Regions from separate parts of the Parabacteroides sp. ASF519 genome, predicted to be linked through region 1. Evidence: riboswitches for the same ligand, from Rfam matches in the RefSeq annotation. Region 1 holds a riboswitch; the other holds the start of a gene.
What was found. A riboswitch is a leader RNA that binds a small molecule or an ion and turns the genes downstream of it on or off. The one in region 1 is predicted to bind thiamine pyrophosphate.
Positions count from the first base shown of each region.

Region 2: another riboswitch for thiamine pyrophosphate. It lies ahead of thiD (bifunctional hydroxymethylpyrimidine kinase/phosphomethylpyrimidine kinase); the one in region 1 lies ahead of C825_RS05990 (TonB-dependent receptor).

Region 1 covers NZ_AQFV02000006.1:1,510,841-1,518,792, forward strand. The annotation lists gene C825_RS05980 (PDDEXK nuclease domain-containing protein) at 1-649, opposite strand, end outside; gene pnuC (nicotinamide riboside transporter PnuC) at 710-1,303, opposite strand; gene C825_RS05990 (TonB-dependent receptor) at 1,317-3,518, opposite strand; TPP riboswitch at 3,582-3,697, opposite strand; gene C825_RS05995 (SusD/RagB family nutrient-binding outer membrane lipoprotein) at 3,835-5,442, opposite strand; gene C825_RS06000 (SusC/RagA family TonB-linked outer membrane protein) at 5,483-7,952, opposite strand, start outside.
Region 2 covers NZ_AQFV02000006.1:3,912,603-3,920,554, forward strand. The annotation lists gene thiC (phosphomethylpyrimidine synthase ThiC) at 1-1,523, opposite strand, end outside; gene C825_RS15395 (thiamine phosphate synthase) at 1,534-2,238, opposite strand; gene C825_RS15400 (thiamine phosphate synthase) at 2,229-2,825, opposite strand; gene thiD (bifunctional hydroxymethylpyrimidine kinase/phosphomethylpyrimidine kinase) at 2,827-3,672, opposite strand; TPP riboswitch at 3,693-3,790, opposite strand; gene C825_RS15410 (AAA family ATPase) at 3,960-4,508, shown strand; gene C825_RS15415 (DUF5686 family protein) at 4,636-7,188, shown strand; gene C825_RS15420 (BamA/TamA family outer membrane protein) at 7,399-7,952, opposite strand, start outside.

The sequences.
Region 1 (7,952 bases):
AAAATTTCGTGATATTGTCGGTTAAGGCATTTTCCAGTTCACGTTCTTTATAGCTATCTGTAAGTGTAAGAAAATCGAAATTGTAAGGATCTTTTAGTAATTCCTGGGCCAGGTCACTCTGGACTGTTGGTAACAAACGGGAAAAATTTGATACGGAATGCCTTGTTCGTTGGTAGTCTTGTTGTTTGATGTGTAATTCTAAAATACTGCGGCTCCAACCGTTTTCAATTGTTTTGTGTATATAAAAAAATGCTTCTTCAATGGATTTGCATTGAATGATAATACGTGAATTATGTCCCCAGGGAATTTGTGAAACTGTTTCCCGTAATTGGTCAACAACTTGTTGACCAATTGTAATGTCTTGGTTATAAAATGAATACCATCTTTTGATGTATTTGATATTGGTTGTGGAAAAACCTTTCATCTCAGGAAATTCCTGCTGTAGATCTGAACTTAATTGTTTTATCAAGCCATCCCCCCACTGTGATTGTTCCTGTTTGGAAACAATTTCCTTTCCAAGCTCCCAATATAGGTTGATTAATTCTGTATTAACTTTCAATGCCGCTTTGATTTGGCTGTTTCGTATACGGAATTTAAGATCGGTGAGCCATTGCTTATATTCAATGTCAGATTTAAGAATTACATTCATAAGGTTTTGTTTTTTATAAGTTTGTAATACCTCACAAATGTAGAGTTTATTTTCAACATTTCATATCCGTTCTTTATTTATTCCTTTCTTTTTCCAGGTGAAATATCCGACGATGGCCAATATTGCGTAGCAAATGTACAAAAACATGGTTGGATAGAGGCCACGGAGGTAATAAAGATAAACGGATACGAAATTGACGATTACCCAGAAGATCCAGTGTTCGATGATACGGCGGGCCAGCATCCAGGTGGCTACGATGCCGACGGAGGTGGTGAAGGCGTCGCCCATCGGGATGGGGGAGTCTGTGAAGTTATGAAGTACGTAATATAATAAGGCGTATATAGCTAGGATAGCGGAAGCTATCCCTGCTAATAACGGCCAGGTGATATGACGGTAGAAAATCAGGTCATCGGAGACTTTCTCTTCAGTGACGCTTTTTTTCGTACAGGTCCATTTTTTGAAACCGTAAATGCTGATGGCAACATAGTAGATATTCAGCCCCATATCGGCATATATCTTTGAGAAGAAAAAGACAAATACGTAGACCAGGGAGGTGAGGAAGCCTACTACCCACATTGCTTTATGCTGCCTGATCTCTAATAACAGGTAGAGAAAACCTGTAATGACACCGAAATATTCTAATAGTTGTTCCATAATTTATATTTTTCTAGAACCTGATTGTTACTCTGACCATGGCGTTTGTGCCGGCCTGGGTGAAATAACCGTCGTCTTTGTTGACGATCCCTTTGCTGATGTAGGTATATACCCAGGCGTTTGTTTCATATTTCTCGTTGAAGAGGTTGTTGATGGTGACGTCGACGCCGATCTCCTTGACAAACTTCGGTTTGAAAACGTATCCGACACGCAGGCTGTTCACGAAATAGGGATCGATGGAACGGTCTTTGGTGGAGGTATTGTCGATGTATTGACGGCCTACAAACTGTGAGTTGAAGCTGGCGGAGAATCCTTTCAGGTTGAAATCGAACATGCTGTTGGCGATGATGCCGGGAGAGAAGGCGATGTCGGTTGTTCCCAGATAATAACTTGCCTGGCCTCCGTTATCGAAGTCATCTATGTAATGAGTGAAATTCTTTATTTTGTTACGGCTCAGAGTGATGTTTCCGTTCCAGTCCAGCCAGTGGGTGATACTTGCGCCTCCGGTCAGTTCAATTCCCATGCGGTAGCTGTCTTTGATATTGCTGGTCAATGCTTCACCGATTTCGCTGATTTTGCCGCTCAGGATCAATTGGTTGTTGTAGTCCATAAAATAAAGATTGGCTCCGGCGCGGAAACGCTGGTTGCCGAAGCTGTAACCGGCTTCGTAGTCGTAGAGTGTTTCGTGAGTAGGACGTTCGTTGACTGCGGCTTCCGTAAAATTGTCGCGATTGGGTTCACGGTTGGCGACGGAGAAAGAGACGAAAGCATTATGACCGCCTTTCTGGAAATTGATACCGGCTTTCGGGTTGAAGAAGTTCCAGTTTTTGTTGACGTAGATTTCCTTACCGGTATTGTCGTCACTTCCTTTGATCGTGTAATGGATGCCACGGTATTGCAGGTCGAGGTATCCGTTCAGGTAGGGGTGGAACCGGTAGTTGCCTTTTACGTAAAAGTTATAATCCAGTTTGTTCCCTCTGTTACGGTAATATTCGTAGTCAGGCGAGGGGAGTGCTTCTGCATTTTTGACCCACATGACACGGCCGAAATGGTCGCCTACATATTTATTGACAGCTGAACCGAAGCTCATCTGGAGACGTTCGGAACGATAGTTCGCACTGTAAACGATACCGTAAAAGTCGTTGTCCAGCCATTTACGGCGGACGAGGTCGGACTTGACGATTGTGTCGCCTTTCCCGTTGATATAAGACTCGGGGAGTTTATATTTTGTAAATTCTTCATTGGGCTTATAGTCTTCGTAATATCCTTCTCCATGTGTGTAATGGAGTGTCAGGTTCATATTCCACAGGTCGCTCAGTCGCTGACTTGCCATCAGGTGGTAGTTCTGTTGCCGGTAATTGTCTGTCTGGTTATCGTAGAATTTTTTAACGCCGTTTTCTTTATATTCTCCGCAGGGGTTGTAGGTCCGGTCGTTGTCCAGATAAATGGAAGGGACACCGTTCCAGGCCTGATACGTTTTTTCTATATTGCCGAATGTCTGGAAGCGGACCAGAGTGTTGTCGCCGTAATAGGTGGCTGAGCCGAAATAAGAGTGCATATTGGCTGTTGCCCGGTCGATGTATCCGTCGCTTTGGACGTTGGAGTAGCGGGCGTCGAAAACGAAATGATCCCGGAGTAACCCGGTTCCTGTTTTGACTGAGTTTTTGACGGTTCCGAACGAACCTGCCGAAAGGCTGTATTCGGCATACGGTTTCAGGTCCGGCTTTTGCGTTTGCATGGCGACGGTGGCACCGAAGGCGGCGGCTCCGTTGGTCGATGTCCCGGCTCCCCGTTGTATCTGTATGTTATCGACGGAAGATGCGAAATCGGACATGTTGGCCCAGAAAACGGTGTGAGACTCGGAGTCGTTGACCGGTACGCCGTTGACCGTGATGTTGATGCGGTTGGCGTCTGTGCCGCGGATACGGAAGCCCGAATAGCCGATACCTGTCCCGGCGTCCGAAGTCATGATGACGGAAGGGGATTGGGAGATGAGATAGGGGATACCCTGGCCATCGTTTTTGCGGCTGAGTTCGTCTTTGGATACTTCGCTGTAAGCCACCGGAGTACCTTTGGCTACTTTGGTGGCGGTGACGACTACTTCGTCCAGCGATAAGTCACGTGAAATTTTGAGAGAATCGACAGGGTCGGGACGGTTTCCCGCTGCTGCGAATGTTGCCAGAGATCCGGCACAGATAATCAATACACTTTTCATCCTTTTTACCTTAATGTTTAAAAACCTGATAAGTGAATAGGAGAGGTGTGTTGTGTGAAGAAGTATACCATGTTTTACAATTCCCTTCGCCGGCATTATCCGTATCAGGTAATATGGGTATAATCTCAGCCTGCGGCACGTACTGTATCGGTACGTGGCAAGCACCCCTTTGTATTCGGGGCACAAAGATAAGGAAAGTCAGGGAATTGTACAAATGGAAAAAACCGCCGCGAATCACTTCGGGGCGGTTTCGACTCCACAATTTTCCATCAATTATGTTGTAATTATTTACTGTGGATATATCTCTGTTTATTTGTTATTCAACAGTGGTGTACCAATTGCTCTTCATCCAGTTCAAAGGAGCGTACCAGCTGTCTTCCTTACCTCCCAGATGGGCATTCAGGTTGGCTGAGTTATAGTCTTTTTCGTCAGCCGGATACTGGATGCGGTCCAGAGGAAGCGGAGTTGCGACAGACTGCGGGTCGCGTTTGAAATAAATTTCCGGATATCCGGTACGGCGGACAACATTCCATGCTTCATATTCCTGGATAGCACCGTGATGGATCCAACGCTGTGTCAGGATACTCTTTTGCGGATTGCTGGCGTCCCATTGTGTTTCAGCATATGCTTCAACTTCGGCTGCTGAGGGAGGAGTTAACGGATCACGGTAGGTACCGGTTGAATTCAAATCGAAATAGAATTCAGTGGAAAGTTTTATACCGTTGATATATTCGCTCTTGGCATTACCGGTAGCCCAGTTGTTGGCATAGGCCTCCGCCTTCATGAAAGCAACTTCGGCTGCTGTCATCCAGAGTCCCGGGAATCCGGGGTTACGGGTGAAGGTCGATGTATCCAGGGCTGCGTAATATTTAGCCGTACCATGTGTAGAGATACTCATATTCGTTTCCTGTTCCGTGAGTGTTTCAGACGGATCGAGGCCGATATATTCGTTATTCCAGTTACTGTCATACAAGACTTCCAAACGTGGGTCCGGATTATTGGTGTTGGCATTCAATGCGCGTTGCATTGGGCCGGACATGCGGTTGTAAGTTGAATTCTCGATTGCATTTTGCAGGTCGCGGTCAAAATCAAACTGGTCATCGTCGGTTTGTGGCACTGTGATATTATCAGAGTTTAGATCTACCATCGGATAAGTACCGGGATTTTCCAACATGGTTTTGATCGCAGCACGTGCTTCACTTACCAGGTCGCCGTTAGAAGCCAGGTGAGTAGCTACACGTAAACGCAGGGAGTTCACATATTTACGCCATAAGGTGATATCACCGTTGTTCACATAGTCTTCTGCATTCAGGTAAGTACTGGCATTGGCTGTAAGCGAACGGCCGTTGAGGTATGTGTTGACTTCGTCCAGGTCGCTCAGGATCATTCTATACAAATCGATATCCGAGTCGTATTTAGGTTTGGAAGCTTCTACGTCTCCTGTTGCCCATAATGTGCCGGCTTCAGAGAATGGTACTCCACCCCAGGAGGAACAAACTTCATAAAGTTGTTCTTCCATTACCGTACGTCCCAGCAAGAAGAAGATACGATAGTCTTCTTTTTCTTCTTCCGGAAGGTTGTTGAATTCGGTTTCCAACACCCTGTACTGGGTGACAGTGTTGTAGAAGTTTCTCCAACGTTCGTTGAAGTAACCCTGGCCAGCACCGGCAAAGCGGTCTTTACTGTTTGTATGACCGATCACTCCGGAGAATAACCCGGAAGTGGTGGAAGATACGTAATATCTGTAATAGACCGGATTCATCCATGTATTAGAGGCTTGCCATACTCCAACCATCAAGGCCGGGCATGATACCGTCTGTGTCTTTGACGGGTCCTGATATTGATCCGTGAATTTGTCGTCACTACAGGAAGACGTTGCCAGAAGGGCAGCACATCCAAGTGCGAGTGCATATATTTTTTTCATAAATCTTTCAATTTTAATATTCTATATTATTTTTCGTCAATTAGAAGCTTGCACGTAATGAGAAGCCGAATGAACGTGTTGTGGCTGTTGAACCACCAATCTGTGCCTGCGTGATCCAGGTTGTACCGTCCGTACATTCTGCATCGAATTCTTTCAGGCTCTTATAGAAGTAGAACAGGTTACGACCGTATACGGAAACCATCAAGTTCTTACAACCGAATTTGGAAGTGATGTTTTTCGGTAATCTGTAACCAAGGCTCAGTTCACGCATCTTTACATATGAATTCTTCTGTATTGCGTTTTCATAAGTGATGTTTCCGGAATATCCCCAACCGTATTGGTTGTAATATGATTCACCGGCAGTGATGATCGTTTTGTTTTCAGAACCGTCTTGTTTAACGCCCGGCTGGATTACACCGTTATCGTAAACCATGTTACCGTTTACTGTAGATCCGGCAGGCTGGTCTGTCAAATGACGTTTTGAAGGGTCTGACAGGTCGTTTCCGTCTGCATACCAGGTAAGACCGCCACGTGAAGCGTCACGGTTATCCAATGTACAATCCAGGATACCGAGTTCGGTCATATACTGGTAAGGCAAGTTCAGTACGTCACCACCAATACGGAAGTCGATAGTGGCATCCAGATAGAAATCTTTATAGTTCAATGATGTGCTGATACCTCCGACAACTTTCGGCATGGCGTTACCTGCTCTCTGGCGTTCTGTATAGTCTACGATATACAGACCGTTATCGCCAACGACTTTGTTTCCGTTCTCGTCTTTTACCGTACCGTAAACATACCAGTCACCCATCGGGCGTCCTACTCTGGATTGCAGCACTGCGGCTCCGTTATCAACAGTAGAATGGTCGATAGAGTTGATACCGTCTATCAGTTTTGTTACTTCGTTCTTGTTCCATGACCAGTTGGCACGAATATCCCAGTTCCAGTCTTTAGTCTGGATAACTGTACCATACAGAGACATTTCAACACCGGCGTTCTTTAATTCACCGACATTCATCCAGATGGAAGTACCTCCTGAAGATGCTGATGTTGTAGTCTGAAGGATCTGGTCTTTTACTGTATTCTGGTAATAAGAAAGTTCGAAGCCCAAACGGTTGCCGAGGAATTTGTTTTCCCAACCCAATTCGAATTCGTATTTCTGTTCCGGTTGTATCTCATTGTTTCCAAGTGCCTGTGGAACCTGATTGTAGATATAACTGCCTACAGCGCTCTGGTTGTAACCGGTAGCTGCTTTATATATTTCCGGGGCGTTACCTACAACACCGTAGCTAAGACGAATTTTACCATAATCCAGCCATTCGGGTTTATTATCTTTCAGCAAAGATGAATAAATGACGCTACCGTTCACAGAAGGATAAACGAATGTGTTGGATCCGGGGTACAACGTAGATGTTTTTTCCTGACGCACAGTTCCTTCCACATAAGCCCAACTGTCGTAACCGAAAGAAGCTGTAGCAAAGAAGGCTTGTTTTAACAGCGATGCTTTTTTCATCGATGGATTTGCCGGTGTTAATCCGGAAGAGTTCAGGTGGAACCAGTTTTCAACACTCAGACCTCCGCGGGTACTCACTGAGGTGTCGAACTGACTTTCCTGACGGGCAGACCAACCTGCGGTTGCAGCAACATTGTATTTTTCAGCAAATGTACGGTCAAACATCAACATGATATCACCGTAATAGATCTCATACTTTGAATTTTTCAATGAATAGGATCCGGTATAGTTGCCCGGCTGTCTGAATACATTTGGCGTTTCCGTTGAGTTCTTATTCTCAATTACATTGTACGTCAAGTCTGTTGACAGACGGCCGCGTGCGGTCAAACCCGGAATGATTTCCCAACTTGGCGTTACACTCGCGATGAAACGGTTATTGTCTTCCAACTGTTCTTTACCTAAGATATTCCAGAAATACTCTGAAGACATCTGATAGTTGGCCGGATTCCAGTCCCAGGCTTCATCAGGAGTCAGTGTATTGCTGGTATAAGGGACGTTCATGTATCCCAAGCTGGTAACAGTGCTGTTCTTCATTGCTGCGATGTCATCATATCCGGTGAACATACCTGCATAGTTTGTCAACAAGCGGCTGATACGGTAAGCACGGTTTTTAACATGCTGGCGCATATAGTTTGCCGAGTAATCCACTTTTAAGTTTTTCAGGATATTGGCGCTACCAGAAAGAGCAAAGTTGTGCTTGTTGTTGTGCGAGTTCAACTGTGTCGGCGTATTATCCATATAGGTATAGGAGAAACGCAGGTTGCCTTTTTCCGTTCCGTTGGTAATGGCCAGGTTATAAGTCTGGTTGATACCTGTCTGGAAAACATCATTCCACTGGTTGTGGTCGATAGGTGCGTAAGTACGAATAGCCCCGTTATAGTTGTATAACTGGGTGGTATAGTCGTACGGACGTCCCCAGGCATAGTATGTGTTACGCGGGCTGATTACCTGGTTTCCGTTACGGTCTGTACGCGTATTCTGGAAACCGGTTTGCTGT
Region 2 (7,952 bases), 2.4 Mb from region 1:
AATGCGTTGTCACGGACCTGTGCTCCGGGATGTCCTTTTGCCAGGTCGGCGGCATGGGCGGCTATCTTATAGGCAACCACTCCGTTGCGTACATCTTCTTTGTTTGGCAATCCCAGGTGTTCTTTCGGGGTTACATAGCAAATCATAGCTGTGCCATACCAGGCAATTTGTGCGGCACCGATAGCCGATGTGATATGGTCGTATCCCGGGGCGATATCCGTTGTCAACGGGCCTAATGTATAGAACGGGGCACCGTGGCAGGCATATTGCTGTTCTTTCATGTTCTCATGAATCTTGTTCATCGGGACATGACCCGGACCTTCGATAATAACCTGAACGAATTTCTCCCAGGCAATCTTTGTCAATACACCCATCGCATGCAGTTCGGCAAACTGCGCTGCATCGTTGGCATCATAGATGGAACCGGGACGAAGACCGTCGCCGATAGACACAGCAACGTCATATCTGCTCAGGATATCGCATATTTCTGCAAAATGGGTATACAGGAAGTTTTCTTCATTATGCAGCTGCATCCATTTAGCCATAATGGAACCACCACGCGAAACAATACCTGATAAGCGGGTCGCTGTCAAATCGATATGTTTTTTCAATAGTCCGGCATGAATGGTGAAATAGTCCACACCCTGTTCAGCCTGTTCAATCAATGTATCGCGATATACTTCCCAGTTCAAATCTTCCACATTTCCGTTCACTTTCTCCAAAGCCTGGTAAATAGGAACTGTTCCCATCGGAACCGGACAGTTACGGATAATCCATTCACGTGTCTCGTGAATATTGTCACCCGTCGAAAGGTCCATCAGGGTATCGCCACCCCATTTACAACTCCACACCGCTTTTTCAATCTCTTCACTGATACCGGAAGACAATGCTGAATTACCGATATTGGTATTTATTTTCACCAAAAACTTCTTACCGATAATCATCGGTTCCGCCTCCGGATGGTTGATGTTGGACGGTATGATGGCACGTCCGGCAGCAATTTCTTTACGGACAAAGTCGGGAGTGATATAAGATTTCAGTCCCAGGGCTTCGATTTGCTGGTTTTCACGTATGGCCACATATTCCATTTCCGGAGTAATGATACGCCGTTTGGCATAATACATCTGGGTGATATTCTTACCTTCTTTGGCACGGTAGGGAAGGTGACGCTTCGGGAAACGTATCTCGTCCAGACTTTTATCTTCCAGACGGGCACGGCCATATTCGGAAGACAACTCGCTCAGTTGTTCGATATCCTTACGTTTCGAACACCATTCTTCGCGGACACGGGGAATACCGGCATTTATATCGATATTTATTTTAGGGTCGGAAAAGGGACCGCTTGTGTCATAGACAATCACCGGATTGTTTTTCTTGAAAACTTGCTCTCCGTTTTCGTCGATAGTGACGGTATCCAGAAGTTTGATTTTACGCATACCCACTTTTATCTTGTTGATTTCGCCCGGGATATATATCTTTTCCGATGCGGGATAGGTAATACGCATGTTTTTCTTGCTTGCCATTACAGTATGTTTAATATTTATTTATCTCATTAATAAAACGACGGGTCTCTTCTACGGGGTCTTCTGCATGGATAATCGCTCCCGATACGGCTATTCCGGTAATTCCGGTCTCCATTAACGGGGTAACATCTTCCAGGCAGATTCCTCCGATTGCAAATATCGGAATTTTATAGCCAGCCTCCTTACATTGCTGCACTATTTTTCTGTATCCTTCCAGACCGAGAACGGGACTGAGTTTCTTTTTCGTTTCCGTATAACGGAAAGGCCCCAGGCCGATATAGGAAGCTCCTTGTCCGACAGCATGCTCGATATCCTCAAAGGTATTGGCAGTGGCGCCGATATAGAAGGTTTCGCCCGGAAATAACTGCTCTTTTGCCATTTCCCATGCGGCGGATACTGATATATCTTCTTTCCCCAGGTGAACAGCGTTCGCCCCGCATCTCAAAGCAATCCGTGCATTATCGTTTATACAATAGATGCATTTGTTTGTATGCTCATTGATTAGTTGCCCGATTTCCCTGGCTGTAAAAATATTCATGTTTCCTTTCATCCGTAGCTGTACCCATGAACAACCGCCGTCAAGAACCATTTTGACTTCTTCCCGTTCCGTGTATTTAGAAGTACCGTGGGTTATAAACATCAGGCGTTCACCACTGCCCTGTGGAATAAATTGTCCTTTATCTTCGTGCTTGCGCAAATGATATTCTATTGCCATATATCCAGTTGTTTGTATCGTTTTATTATAGATGTCTCGTTTATTACAGAAGGGGCCTTGCCCCACAAAGCTCCCAGAATGGCAGCTCCACCGAAATGTAAGGAGGCAATCAGCGGAATGTTCTTTTCTTCTATTCCACCCAGGGCAATTACCTTTTCGTTGATTATGCCCGAAGCAGCCGCCTCCCGTAATCTCTCCATCGGAAAGCCGTTTCCGTATCCCTCTTTGGATATACTTTGAAAGATGGGGCTCAGAAATACATAATCCAACTGTTTGTTATCCTGCACTTCCTGCAAGGAATGGCACGAACGGCTTATGCTTCCGGCAAAACCTTCCGGCAGGGTATTATTCCGGCTGTTCAAATGGATGCCGGCCAACCGGTATCCGGTTGTGAGTTCGAAATGCTCGTGCAACACAATCCGTGAATGATATTCGGCAGGGATAGCGTCCAGTAAGAGACGAAACCTGTCGATGTCGCTTTGGGGTTTCCGCAGATGTAAACGCTGCATTCCTTCCCTGAACAAATGGGTTATTATCCGGCTTTCCCCTTCAAAAAAGAAAGGAGTTGTGATTACGAACAGCTTCATACTATCCTTTTATCTCTGTTTTTACTAAAGGAACCGGAGCAAAGAAATGGTTCAGGGGACCATGCCCGTGTCCTGTCCGTACATCTTTGCCTTCAGTAATCGCTTTTGTTATATACTCTTTAGCCAGTCTGACGGCATCCGGCAGGCTCTTACCCAAAGCCTGATAAGCGGCAATAGCAGAAGACAACGTACAACCGGTGCCGTGGCCGTTGGTCGTAATTACAGTTTCCGCCGAAAGCCGGAGAGGGGAAGCCTCCGATACATATAATATATCAGTCATCTCTTTTCCTTTTAAATGCCCTCCCTTCATTAATACGGCACGGCAACCTAAAGACAGCAACTTCTCTGCCGCCTGGCACATCTCTTTTTCGGAAGTTATCTTCATTCCGGACAAGAATTCAGCTTCGTCGATGTTGGGAGTGACCAGCGATGTCCGTTTGAACAGTTCCCGGACAATTATGTCTATGGCATCATCCTGCAATAATTTATTACCGCTGGTCGAAATCATCACTGGGTCCAGGATAATACGCGACGGTGAATAAGTATCGATTGCATTTACGACGATTTCTGCCGCCGTTTTATTATGCAGCATTCCTATTTTGACTGCATCGATGGTAATATCTTCAAAAACCGCATCCAACTGGCCTTTCAAGACTTCCGGAGAGATGGCTTGTATGCCTCTGACACCTTGTGTGTTTTGGGCCGTAATGGAGGTGATTACGGAAGCTCCGTAAACTCCCAATGCTGAGAATGTTTTAATATCTGCCTGTATCCCGGCTCCTCCGCCGCTGTCGGAACCAGCAATGGTTAACGCAGTCGGATAACGATATAATGTATCTGTTTTCATATTTACACACGAAAGGAGGGAAAAGCCTTGTCTGTCTTTCCTACGGCGGCATTACCCGCATCAGGTTCACAGGGTATAATCTCAGCCCGTTTACAGTATGGCACCCCTTTTCGTGTACAAAGGTAGAAAGATTGATAAGAGAAAACAAAAGTGAAATGTTAAATTTAAGAGTGAATTGATAGGTTTAAAAAAATAATCCAGTATATTTGCATCTACAATTCCGGTTATAACAGCTTTTCTTCCGGGTTGTATTTCCTTTTGGCATAATAGTCATAAAAAGACAAATCATGTTGATAAAAACAGGCTTGTATGTTATTACCGGTGGACCAGGAACGGGTAAAACATCATTAATTGAAGAACTTAAAATAGTTGGATATCAAACAGTAAAAGAAGTAGCACGGGATATTATCAAAGAACAACAGCAACAGGGTGGAGACGCATTGCCCTGGAAAGATACCGTTTTATATACCAGTATGATGCTGGAACGTTCTGTTGAATCATATCTGGCTCATAAAGAAAATGAAGGCATATTATTTTTTGACAGAGGAATCCCTGATACACTGGCATATGCAAGGTTGATTGGGTTAACCGACCGGAAAGAAATAGAATTGGCTGTCGATAAATACAGGTATAACAGGCAGGTATTCATACTTCCTCCCTGGGAAAATATATATCATACGGATAAAGAACGTAAACAATCATTTAATGAAGCGATAGATACATATTATGTAATGAAAGATGTCTACAAAGATGCAGGATATACATTGATTGAAGTCCCGAAACTTCCCGTTACGGAAAGAAGGAATTTTGTTATTAGTAGTATAAATTCATTTTAAAACATCTATTTTGGGTCTTTTAAGTGAGATTTGTTGTCAATTGGAATATAATCGGTTCAATTTGGAACATTCATAAAAAAGAATCTGTTATAATTTTGCGGAGTTTAACGAGGGAGTTAATAAAATAATGGGGAAAAAGATTGTTTTTATTCTGGCACTTGTTTTGGTTGCATTTGCATCAAAAGCCCAGAACACTATAATAAGTGGAATAGTAACGGACTCTATTACAGGAGAAACGTTACCATATGTTTCAGTTATACTGAAAGGTACAACTATCGGGACAACGACTGATGATGACGGTAAGTTTACGTTGACTACCTCGTCCAATGCACGGACTCTGTCCGTTTCATATCTGGGATATACCGAAAAAGAACTGAAAGTGGCTATAGGTAAAAAGAATTATTTTAAAATACCTTTGGCCCCTTCCAGTATTGATTTGGGTGAAGTCATTGTAAAGCCGAAGAAAGAGAAGTACAGCAAGAAAGAAAATCCAGCCGTGGCTTTTGTCAAGAAGGTTATCGAATCTCGCGAAAGTAATGATCCCCGTAATCATGATTATTTCAGTTACAGCCAATATGAAAAGATGGTTTTCGCGATGAACGATTATCAGCCGAAACCTAAAAAAGAGAATGGTAAGGGCGGGAAATTCGATTTTCTGATCGATTATATCGATACGCTGGATGTCGGAAAGACCATTTTGCCAGTGTCGGAGAAAGAAAAGGTGGAAGGCATTTTCTATCGGAAAGATCCTAAAGTAGAAAAAAGAGTCGTGCTGGGAGCAAAGGCGGCCGGTGTAGATGAAATATTTTCACGGGATGGTATGCAGCAGTTTCTGGGAGAGGTGTTCCGTGAGGTGGATATCTTCAAGAATGATATTCCTCTTTTCCTGCAACGTTTTGTAAGCCCGTTGTCTAGCATGGGGCCGAACTTTTATAAGTATTATTTACTTGACACCCTGGATGTGAACGGACAGAAATGTGTAGACCTGGGATTCGTTCCTTTCGTTTCTGAAGGTTTCGGATTTACCGGACATCTTTTCGTTACGCTCGATTCGACTTATTTCGTTAAGAAAGCAATCCTGAATGTTCCTAAAAACATCAACCTGAACTTCGTCAGCGGAATGACTATTGAGCAGACATTCGAAAAGACGGAAGATGGTACACGTATTATTACCAAAGATGATATAAATGTCGATTTCAAGCTGACGGAAAAATCGAAGGGAATGTATGCCCGAAGGTTGAACATATACAGCAACCATTCTTTCCTTCCGCCCGAAAGCGATGAGATATTTAAGGAGAGCGCTCCGATTATCACATTGCAGAACGCCTATAAGCAGACAGAAGATTTCTGGGATTTGAACCGTCCGGAAGAAGCCGGTAAACGAAAACAGAATACGGTTGAAAAATTGATGGAAAAGTTACGTTCGGTTCCTATTTTCTATGTAACAGAAAAAATTGTTACAATCCTGACTTCCGGTTACATAGGAACCAGCACTGACCCCGCTAAAAATAAATTCGAATTCGGACCAGCCAATACCTTTATCAGTGGTAACGCGATCGAAGGAGCCCGTTTCCGTGTCGGAGGAACTACTACTACTGCTTTCAGTAAAAGATTATTCCTGGAAGGATATGCCGCTTATGGTACAACAGACCGGAAAATCAAGTATGATGCCTTGATAGAGTATTCATTCAATGACAAGAAGGAATACCGTAAAGAATTTCCGGTTAATTCTATCCGTCTGGAATATCTTTACGATATCAACCAGTTGGGACAGCAATATATGTACACCAACAAAGATAATATCTTCCTGGCCTGGAAACGTCAGAGAGATACCCGTGCAACTTATCTGAGAAATGCCGAACTGACTTATTACCGCGAACATTATAATGGTATCGCTTACGGTGCGGTTTTACGTAATAAAAAGGAATATTCGACAGACTATGCCGTTTTCGACCGGATAGAGGAAGATGGCCGCATTACTCCTATAAAGTCTTACTCGATGACGGAGCTGGAATTCAAATTCCGTTATGCCCCGAACGAGAAATTCTATCAGACCCGTAACTATCGTTATCCTATTACTTTCGATGCTCCGGTAATTACATTGAACCATATTACTGCCAGAAAAGGGGTGTTAGGTGCTGACTATACCTATAACCGTACAGACCTGGGTATTCAGAAACGTTTCTGGTTCTCGGCCTTCGGATATCTTGATATTATCGGTAAAGCAGGTAAGGTGTGGGACAAAGTTCCTTATCCGTTATTGATATTGCCGAACGCGAACTTATCCTATACAATCCAGCCTGAATCATACACCAATATGAATGCGATGGAGTTCATCAGCGACGAGTATGCATCCTGGGACGTTACTTATTTTATGAACGGACTTCTTTTGAACCGTCTTCCCCTGATAAAGAAACTGAAATGGAGAGAGGTTCTTTCATTCCGTGGAATGTATGGTCATCTGACCGATAAGAATAATCCTTACTATGGTGGCAAAGATTTGTATCTGTTCCCGGAAGGTTCTTATACATTGGGTAATACGCCTTATATGGAAGCCGGAGTAGGTATTGAGAATATCTTTAAGTTCCTTCGTCTCGATTATGTCTGGCGTTTGACCTACCGCGATAATCCGGGTATTCAGACAAAAGGTGTACGCTTCTCGATGAAGCTATCGTTTTAACGAACACACTTGCGAACCGAAATAAAAAACATCCGTCGTCATTTACTCTAACTAATGACGGCGGATGTTTTTTTATGCAGTTCCCTCAGAATTTCCTAAGCAGGAAACGCTGGTTTCCTAGTAAGGGAACTACAGTTTCCAAACGAGGGAATTACGAGGAAACTGTAATCGATTGACAAATAGCCTACTAAGACTAAAATGAAGATTCGGTTAAAAAGCCTCTGTCATGTTCATATAAACCTGAACTCCATCCAGTCCCGGCTCTTTACCGATGTCGAGTCTGAAGTTCTTGCCCGGTTGCATTTGCACACGTAATCCGGCACCGAAATTCAGCTTCCATTTATCCCAGTCGAACGGAGTGTCACCGATTGTTCCGGTTCCCATCCAGGCAACAAAACCGCATTTAGCCCAGAAGTTTCCGCTTTTGTATTTTTCCGGTGAGCCGAACATATGGCGGTATTCCAATATGCCATAGGCCATGGATTTATCCCGGTATTTACCCCAGTAATATCCGCGCAGGTCGAAGGGCGAACCGAAAGAAGGTAATTCGGAGTAGGGGACATCTCCCATGCCTATCTGGCTTTTAGCGATCCATGCCAGGGTACTTCTCGGGCGGAATACATTCACAAAATGCCGGTATTCAAGTTCCAGTATTTCGTAGTTATAGGCACCTCCAAGATATTTTCCGAATGCTTTCATATTCCCGCTTAACAAGACTCCTTTTGTGGGGGTGGCGACATCGTTTCTTGTGTCGTATTGAATCA